Regions from separate parts of the Paenibacillus sp. N22P23 genome, predicted to be linked through region 1. Evidence: predicted binding sites of a transcription regulator. Region 1 holds the regulator's gene; the other holds the start of a gene.
What was found. The regulator LexA, encoded in region 1, represses DNA repair genes until DNA is damaged. The targets are predictions, from matches to a motif close to CGAACATATGTTCG.

Region 1 (5,098 bases):
CCTTTAGGCCCAGTGTCCAAGCTTCGCGGCGATAGGCCGGAGCGAGCTGCTGGAGCTTGCGGAACTCTTCTTGTTCCCCCTCCAGAAAGTTCGCCCATAGCCCCTCAAACGGATTGATTCCGATCATTTTGGTGAATGGGAACGTTTCATAGGATTCATAGAGCGCGCGAGCTTCACGGCGAACGGCTTCTTCCAAGCTTTTCGCATCTACTCCGGTTTGTGCTGCAGCAGTTTGGCAGGTCGCATCAAATGCTTCCTGTACACTTCGGTCATCCCATAATAGTGTATCGTCGAGATCAAATAAGACTGCTTGTTTAGCCATAATTGTGTCTGCACTCCACTTCCGAATTATTTTTCAGTAAATGCAATACCATGCTGCGCGGAAAACGTCCGCAAACGCTCCGACATCTGATCCGTCGGGAAACGGTTGATTACACGCGAGAACACCCAGTTTCCGCCTTTATGCTGCTCAACGACTATGTAGCCCTTCTGCGAGGTAATGGCCTTTATGTTGCTCACATAAATCGAGCGATCACCGGTGAAGCGACGGGAACGAATAAAGTCACCGCCGACCGAAAGATACGGGCGGCGCAGCGTGAAGAGCAAAGCTAAGATGACATAACACGCTACTGTCAGCCAGAACATGTTACCTGTCTGCTTATACGTATCAGCAGTAACCGTTACGATCACATAGAAAAGGATGAACAGCAGCAGAAATGCTGGCATCAAGTAGCTTCTTCCTTTATAGGTGTCGAGCTTCTCTGCACTTGATTTGGCCGCCATAAGCGGCGCCTTTCCATGCTTCTTACGTTGTTTGTTAATTTCTGCTTGGTTCTTCTGTACTTTACGTTCCCACGATCTTGACAAGGGTGTTCCTCCTTCATAATCTTAAACACGCTGTAAATCTGCTTGCTCTAAGTTAGATCGGTCTAGCGAATTTCGCAATAAAACGGTTCGGATATTCGCTAGGCAATGCGCTTACTTCGTCCAGCTTGTTCCATACTGAATCCGGCATCGTCCAACCGATAGCACCCATATTTTCTTCAAACTGTTCCAATGTGCTAGCGCCAAAGATTGGAGACGTTATCCCTTTACGTTGAAGCAGCCATGACAGCGCGACTTGAGCAGGTGTTCGATCCAGTTCTTTCGCTGCGCTTAGGACTGCTTCAAGCACTGCGAAATTATCCTCGCTAGCACGATTTGCCCACGAGCTCTCACCTTGCTTGGAAGTTAATCTTCCACTTACAGGCTCATCTTGTGTGTACCTGCCTGTCAGAAATCCGCCGCCTAGTGGTGCCCAAGGAATAATACCTACATTCTCTTCCAAGCACAAAGACAACATCTCGCGGTCCATCTCACGACTAACCAGGCTGTATTGCGGTTGAATCGAGATAAAACGAACATAACGATTCCAATCGCTCGTAGACAAAGACTTCATGAGCTGCCATGCGAAGAAATTGGAACAGCCGATATAACGAACTTTCCCTGATGTAACCAGATCATCGAGCGCGCGAAGCGTCTCTTCGATCGGTGTAGCGTGATCCCATACATGAACTTGGTAGAGGTCGATATAGTCGGTATCCAGTCTCTTCAAGCTTGCTTCAACAGCATCCATAATATGCTTTCTGGAAACACCAACGCCGTTTGGATGGTTTGCGGTCGCAAATCTCACTTTCGTTGCGAGTACAACTTCGGAGCGTCTATCTTTTATCGCCTTACCTACAATCTCTTCAGAACGCCCGGAAACATATACGTTCGCAGTATCGAGGAAATTGCCGCCTTTCTCGAAGAAACGATTCATCATCTCTATCGAATCCGTCTCGCTCGTCGTGTTACCGAACGTCATTGTACCTAAACAAAGCTCCGATACGGCTAAACCGCTTCGGCCAAGTAAACGATATTGCATGCTACATGTCCTCCTTCGAATAGACTGCTGCTAATGCTTGATCGTATCGTCCCCGTCCTCTTCATCCTCCACATATTTAATGGTATCGAGTTGATTACGGAAGTTTTTCTTGAAATTCTCAAGATATAGACGGCGAAGCTCGTCGCGTTCGACCAGTTCCTCCGGGGATAACCCTACTGTTTTGTTCTTTCTGGATAATTCATTAATACGGGCGATGATCTTCTCCATATCCATTATGCTCCTTTCCTGAATCGGCCAACATGTCATTCTTTACTTTGACATTTTTAATTGCCCATTGTCAAGGCGAAATGGACCTCTCCAGCGCTTGATTCCACTAGTCTTGACCGCGCTCCATCACGTCAAGTTCACCCTATTTATACGTTATACCACGAAAATGAAAAAAGCCTGAGCAACGGGGGCTCAGACTTGTGAATGCAGATGCTTATAGAACGTTCTTGTAAGTATGTATTCCTATTATAGAAGTAGATGCGGTATATCATCTAGTTATTCGGCAGGAATAATTAAGGATTGTCCGGCTTGCAGCGAGCTAGAGGTCAAGTTGTTCCGTTGTTTCAAGTCGAAAACAACATGACGAATATCTTCACCTTCCTTGCGAATACTGCTAGCGATATTCCAAAGTGTGTCACCGGAGCCAACAATGACGATCTGCTCCGAAGCAGTAGGTGCTGTCGGATGCTCACTGTTAGCTTGGCTTGTCATCAGTGACAATCCTGTGAAAAGCAGTACGAAAAACAATGTAGCAACGGCTAGCCTCATTAGTAAACGTTCTGTTCTTCTCTCTTGCCAAGTACGCTTCACAGCGCGTGTATTGCGAGTTTCACCTTTATAAGTAGAAGAGTAAGTGGACATTGTTGTCATCATTCACCAGCACCCCAAACGTTTGTTCTGTTTTTGTTAAATTTAGAATAACACGAACGCTTGTTTGCAGTCAAGCGCAATTGGAACATTTGTTCGTGAAAATATGCGAACTTGTGTTTCTCGAACTTATGTTTGTACGAACTCCGGTTCTGTGCTATAATTTGACACAAATGAAACTTTGGAGTGATTCCGGTGTCGAAACTTTCAAACCGCCAGCAGGCGATACTAGAATTCATTAAGACGGAAGTACGCGAGAAAGGCTATCCGCCTTCCGTTCGTGAGATTGGCGAAGCGGTCGGACTCGCTTCCAGCTCAACTGTTCACGGCCATCTTGATCGCCTGGAGAAGAAAGGCCTTATTCGCCGCGATCCAACCAAACCTCGCGCGATTGAGATTTTGGACGGCGAAGACAACGAGATTCCATTCCCTCTCTCCATTGCAAAGGTCCCTGTAGTAGGTAAGGTAACTGCCGGTGTACCGATTACGGCAACAGAGAATATCGAAGATTACTTCCCCCTTCCAGCTGACAAGGTTGGTGACCACAACGTATTTATCCTTAGCGTTGTTGGAGAGAGTATGATCGAAGCAGGCATTCATAACGGCGATTACGTCATTGTCCGCCAACAGCAAACCGCTTCGAACGGCGATATCGTCGTAGCGATGACTGAAGAAGACGAAGCTACTGTGAAAACCTTCTATAAAGAGAAGGACCATATCCGTCTTCAACCGGAGAACTCGACGATGGAACCTATTCGTCTGCGTAATGTATCCATACTCGGTAAAGTCATTGGACTTTTCCGCGACATCCACTAAATGAACGAAACAAAGGGGCATTTCTTATCGCTGCAGCAGCGATAAGAAATGCCCCTTTTCGGTCCTCCCCTCGTAGATGTACCTCCGCAATGTCAGCTAACCTACAATTTCACGGAATAACAAATGACGATAAGTGAATTTACTGCTCTTGTACTTGAAACTTAAGGCTATGCCGGAGAAATCAATCTGAATCGATTTAAGCGCATATGCCGTTACTTTTTGTCGAATCAAATAGGATAGCCGTGTTCGATTGTTGTTGTTCACAGCCGCAGCTACCGCAGCTGCGTAAGTTGAAGAACATAGAAGTGCTTTATAGAAGGGCAGAACTGCTCTTGCAATCGCTCTATGAATCGGAGTGGAGAACGTGAATTGCGTTGTCCCCGGTGGAATCGTCGTTCCAATGGAATATTGAAGGATAGGCTCCGGAAACTCGAAATCGAAGAAATAGCCAATCGCATTCGTCGAGAAGCCGTTTAACTTTGCAGAAGGCACTACCGACTTAAACAGAGCGGATAAGGTATCCAAATCCGCGCCTCGAATAGCCTTGGACCATTTCAGTGCATAGGTATAATTCAGTGCGATCTTCCTTAAGAATGGCACCATTGTTGCTGCTACATGTGATAATATCGCCCCGGTAAGCCGAAACTGTTTTTCCGCTTTTGTCGCCGCCCTCTCCTTCACACTCGCTGCCTCCTTCATGTATTACTGTTGTGGCATACTATGCGGATTGAGAGGTACAAGTGCGGAAACACTTCCATCCTCAGACACAAAAAAACCCTCAACGCCAGAGGCGTCAAGGGTTTCCGGTTCTAGTAGAGCGTCAGGTACTGATCGCGTTCCCACTCGTGGATTTGCGTACGGTACATGTCCCACTCGATTTCTTTAAGCTCATAGAAGTGTGCAAGCGCATGGTCGCCAAGCGCTTCACAAATCACTTCGCTGCGAAGCAGCTCCGTCAATGCTTCTTTCAGGTCATCCGGCAAGCTCGGGATGCCTTCTTCAATACGCTCTTCATCCGTCATCACGTAGATGTTACGGTCAGTTGGAGCCGGCAGCGGAGTCTTGTTGCGGATACCGTCAAGACCTGCTTTAAGCATAACTGCAAGCGCTAGGTATGGATTAGCCGCAGGGTCTGGGCTGCGCACTTCAATCCGTGTGCTGAGACCGCGTGAAGCCGGAATCCGAATCATCGGACTGCGGTTGCTCGCAGACCATGCTACATAACAAGGCGCCTCATAGCCTGGTACCAGACGCTTGTACGAATTTACAGTTGGGTTCGTAATCGCTGCGAAGGCACGTGCATGGTTCAGCATGCCAGCCATGTAATAACGAGCGATTTGGCTAAGGCCCAGCTTGTCGCTCTCATCGTAGAACGCGTTTACGTTACCGCGGAACAACGATTGGTGACAGTGCATACCGGAACCATTCACACCGAAGAGCGGCTTCGGCATAAACGAAGCATGCAGTCCGTGCTGGCGAGCAATGGTTTTGACTACCAGC
Region 2 (5,098 bases), on a different contig from region 1:
AGTTCCTGAAATGCTTTCAGCTTATTTCCATTACTCGCTGCTTCAAGGATCATGGAATCCTTCTCAGCGGTCCATGCCAACTTACGTGCCGGCAACTGGCGCTTTCTATTTAGTTTTCCAAGCTTTTTTATGGCACGATGATAATGATTCTGTATTGTTTGTGCTGCTAAACCTTTTTCCACCGCCAATTCTTTGAAAACAGCGTTCTTTGTATTTCCAGCCTGAACTCCCGAATTCACACGATCAATTAGTGCTTGATGCTCTTCTTCTTTCCATGATGGATACTTTGATCGATCATAGTATTTGTGATCCCTGATACCAACTTTCCCCATAAAGATACTATCCTCCTATTCCTAATATTCATTAGTTATTAGTCTTTATTTCCCGCCTAGAATCTAGATATACATGATAAATTCATATAGTCTTGCCGGAGTATCAAGAAATAATACTTTTAAGTAGTATTTTGAAAAATACTATTTATATATAGTAATTTCGCTGGATTCAAAAGATGAAAAAAGAAGCCTGCATAAGCTGCAGGCTTCTCTAATCATAGATGTTTGATGAAAATAAAGTATTAGACATGAGTTGTTGATTTGACGCGGTTTTCAAGGTGGAAAATCGGTAGCTTTTGAAAAATAAGTTTTAAACTGATCCATAAAAAGAATCAGCAGCGAGCTAAGACTTGAAAAATAAAGTCTTAGACTGCTACTGGCTTCAAATGAACTAACGTGTCCCGTAGCGTAATTCGCGTAATCCTCAAACCTTTTCTTTATCTGCGAGTTCAGACAAAACAGTAACCTAAATCAAAAAACTCCATCACAGATAATGTGTTGGCGTTCATTAATTACAACGAATTTAAAGAGATATCCTCTAACAAATCAAAACTGTTATTCTTCACGCTACCTATATCCCTGGAGACGGGATATTTGAACATTCGCTCAGCAGGATACGGCTTCAGAAAACTCAGAACTTCTTGAGTTTCTTCCATCTGTGGACTTAGCCAATCATCTGCCTCCGGACCTGTCAAAATAACAGGCATTCGATCGTGCACATCAGCGACGATAGTATTCGGTGTTGTAGTGATGATTGTTGTTGATCTAATCTCAATGCCGGATGATGGATCCTGCCAGGAATCATACAAGCCCGCAAACCCATAAACGCCCCGCGAATCCAATTGAAAGCGGTATGGCTGCTTGCGATCATTCTCTTGCTTCCATTCTAGGAAACCGTTACTGACTATGAGTACGCGATTCCGTTTCAGCAGATGACGGAACGCGGGCTTCTTTTCTATGCCTTCCGCGCGGGCGTTTATCGTCTTGTAAGCGATCTTAGCGTCTTTTGACCAAAATGGTATAAGACCCCATCGCAGCCCTTCTAGCACCCGCTTCCCATCACGCTCAACGATGCACGGGACCGTTTGTGTAGGAGCTGCGTTCACTCGTTTCTCGAAATTGTAGTTCACTTCATCGATAGAGAATGCTTCAATGACTTCATTTAGCTCGGCCGTTATTGTGAATCTCCCACACATATGCATCCCTCCTGAACCTATAATAACCTTCGCTTTAGGCGATTAGTCAACCTGCCAGTCAACTTGTAGATTAATAATCGACTGAAGCGGGAGTTTCACTGCTCCATCTGGCGAATAGAGATGAAGCACGCTTAATATGGAATCGACCTTTTTAATATTCCCCGTTACGGTTCGGATTCGATTGTCTAGATAGTAAGTAACCACAAGAAGCGAATTATTTTCAAGTGCTTCTGCTATTCTCTCCTGCAGCTCCTCAAGTCTTTGCTCATCGAGCACCGGTTGCGCAACGTCATCCTCTGCCTGATACATCTTGGCGATCCGTTTCTTATGCTCTGGGATGAGGAACGGCGCCCACTTGATTCTTCCGCGGTCTTTAATCATGCATTATGACCTCCAATTTTTCCGGCCCGATCAATTGCTGTTCCGCCATTCGAATAGCTACGTGCCCAGGTAATTGCCGTTGTACCGAAACGCTTGCGAATGCTATCCATAGCCTCAGCCAATTGGCGATCTTTTGTATCATCCTCGAACAAGTCAAGCTGTGTGACTTCATCTGGAACCAAGTTGGTCAAGCCAACGTGAATGTTGCGTACTGGAGCAGTCTTGTTGTCATTGTCGTAGAAGAGCTCCTTGCATACGTGGAACATCTTATGCGTAAGATTGGTCGGGACGGATATCGTCCGGGCTTTACTGAATCCCCCGCCCCCTAATTGGTCAGAATAACCGATAGCTAAATTGATCGTACGGCCAGTCATTTTTGCCGCTCGAGCACGCGAGGCGACAATCTCGGTTTGGTCGAGGATCGCAGTAACAATTTCATCCCTGTAATTATAGTCCCGAAGGAGAGTGATGCCGGCGCCGAAGCCTTTCTGAACAATTGAATTCTGGCTCAACTCTGGTTTGTAATAAGGATTTGTCAGATCGATGCCCTGCGCGTGGTAAACGAGCTGCTCGCCAATGATACCGAAGCGGGCTTTCATTCGGGTGAGATTCGCCTTTGCGAGATCACCGATTTTAAAAATACCGATTCGTGCTAAATTTTTCTCCATCCGGCTGCCGACACCCCAACAGTCCCGAACCGGATGATCCCATATTTTTTGAGCGAACGTCTCATAGGATACTTCGTCTATATAATCAGTTGAGACATTCTTCTTGGCAAGGATATCGAGACAAGCCTTGGCTTGGAAGTAGTTATCGCCCATGCCAATTGCAGTAGGAATTCCGAGTTGTGTCTTAATAGCATACTGAATTTCACGCGCGACACTCCATTTGTCTCCGAAGATATTGTGGTCCAGTACCCCGAATAGCTCGTCAATGGAGTACACACAAATGCATTCGATTGGCATATACCGTTGCAGGATTTTCGGCACTTCCATTGCAAAATCAAGATACGTCTGCATGCGCGCTTGCACGATATGAATTTTAGGATCGTGAGGAATCTCGAACAAACGGGACCCCGTTTTGATGCCATAATGTTTTTTCATCAAGGGACTGGCAGCTAAGCACACCGAACCACGACGCGAAAGATCGCCGACGACAGCCAAATACGTTGTCATGGGATCAAGGCCCCTCAAAACGCATTCAACACTGGCGTAGAACGATTTGGCATCGATGCACATGATGTTATGTCTCGGTAATTTATCGATGTCGAATTGCATGCTCCACCTCCGCTGATTAGAACATATGTTCGTTTATGTATTATATGGCACACTCGTGTGTTTTATCAAAGGAAATTTTTTGTGCATACGGATTTTTCCACTAATGGCTTTCATGAGAGAGCCCGCTAAAAAAATAAAAATGCCGGAAGCAGCAGCCTCCGGCATTGTACAACTAAATATTTTCAATCCTCAAGAGATTTTAACTCTGGTTTAGAAGTACCCTGGACTCTAAAATATTTTTTTTCTAAATCAATATTCAGCGAAATACTTTGCTGATAATTATTCCCTAATAGGTCACTGTAGTTGCAAGTTAACCAAATTGTATTCCCTACCCCGCTCCTGAGTCCATTGAAATCAGCTGATAACTCAACCGTCGTGGACTCTCCAGGAGCAAGTATGATATTTGCATCTCTTACGTTGGCATTTGGAAACGGATATAACCTTGGAAAAGAAATTTCTACTGCTGTTCCGAGACCGACATTTTTAACAATAAAAGTACTTGTAAGAACGTTCATAGTACCGTTCTCAGCAGAGTTAAAGTTTATCGAATAATGAGCATTTTGGTGATTATCAAGCATTGTAGCCTTCACATACAGATATGGCGCAATACTTAGCCGCTGCTTTACTTCCTTGTCATGAGCATCGGCTTTATCTTTTTCTCTGTAATATCTTAGAGTAAGCCAAAACGTGACAACTGTGATTAATGCTCCGACTATACTTCCGGAAAATGAGATCCAATCACCTGTATATTCAGGTGCCGTACTTGGAGTTGCGGCGAGTAATAACAATGTAATTCCTCTCTCTAAAAAGGATTAGTTTCTGCGAAACGCTGTTTTAATTATACCACAGAACTAGCACTGCAGAATTCCTCGAATTTAGGAGAACGGAGCTTTCCATCTTTTGTCGTGCATTGGTATTTTACCCGGCAGCTCAAGACTTTTTCAAGGAAGACCCATTCTTTATTCTCCCCTATTGTTATCTGCTTAGAAATGGCGTGAAATGCTCGTATAACGTCCCGATGTGGGGGGAATTCAATAACGCCGACATATTTACCATCTAACTGCAGACCCCACCCAAATTCTTTCTTTCGGATCGAAGAAATCTGGCAAGTTGCGTATTGATATGCCTTCACTTTAACGATGACGTTCTGCGGCCGTGAATCTAAATAATACGGTGCATCGCCATTGTACTGGACTATCCCTTCTAGTCCCTGCTGTTGAGCGTTCAAGAATAGCTGTGTGCCGTTTTCATATAAGGGAGTGACAGAGACAACATCTGACGGTGGTACAATCGCTTGAAGCAGTTCCCTGCGTTGCAGAAATGTCTTCTGAGTGACAGACTCGCCATTCACCCATACGACGTCCCAGACAGGGAAATGAGCCTTTATAGTCCTGCAAATTTGCTGAACTGCTGCAGGTTTCTTTGTATTAAATCGCGTCATTGCGTCGTCCCACCAATATTTTGTCTGATCGGCAATCTGGGTAAGATCGAATGCAATGCATTCTCCATCAAGTATCGCTGACTTTGCATTTAATTTGATTTGTTGGAGCTCTGGAAAACGGTCGGTTACTTCTGTGCCGTGACGAGTGAACGCTCGCACATTACCGGCGGAATAGTGAATTTGGACGCGAAAACCATCCCATTTCAGACTCGACAGCCAGCTTGATTTAATCTTCTCTGGCGTCAAAGGTTGTAGCAGCATTGGTTTTATCGGTTGATTAAGCATAAGCAATAACCTCCACCCATGACCATAGCATGCGGTGGTGGAACATGATATATGTAATGGCTGGCTCGGCTGAGAATATAGTGCAGATGCACCATCAAGCAGATTACCACCGGCAAACACGATTTCTATATGAAAAGGTAACTCCGAAAATACATAAAGCCCCTATTATAACCGGGGGCTGCGGCG

Region 2: the regulator LexA is predicted to act here: its motif matches at 3,205-3,218, upstream of AC506A_RS27075 (Y-family DNA polymerase).

Annotation. Positions count from the first base shown of each region.
Region 1 covers NZ_JBXENT010000001.1:1,594,718-1,599,815, forward strand. The annotation lists gene AC506A_RS07580 (HAD family hydrolase) at 1-322, opposite strand, end outside; gene AC506A_RS07585 (hypothetical protein) at 349-867, opposite strand; gene AC506A_RS07590 (aldo/keto reductase) at 920-1,906, opposite strand; gene AC506A_RS07595 (DUF896 domain-containing protein) at 1,937-2,140, opposite strand; gene AC506A_RS07600 (LysM peptidoglycan-binding domain-containing protein) at 2,411-2,788, opposite strand; gene lexA (transcriptional repressor LexA) at 2,978-3,598, shown strand; gene AC506A_RS07610 (hypothetical protein) at 3,695-4,279, opposite strand; gene glnA (type I glutamate--ammonia ligase) at 4,408-5,098, opposite strand, start outside.
Region 2 covers NZ_JBXENT010000010.1:149,153-154,250, reverse strand. The annotation lists gene AC506A_RS27090 (hypothetical protein) at 1-332, opposite strand, end outside; gene AC506A_RS27085 (SOS response-associated peptidase) at 845-1,528, opposite strand; gene AC506A_RS27080 (YolD-like family protein) at 1,571-1,909, opposite strand; gene AC506A_RS27075 (Y-family DNA polymerase) at 1,906-3,186, opposite strand; gene AC506A_RS27070 (DUF8453 domain-containing protein) at 3,369-3,974, opposite strand; gene AC506A_RS27065 (ATP-dependent DNA ligase) at 4,025-4,912, opposite strand.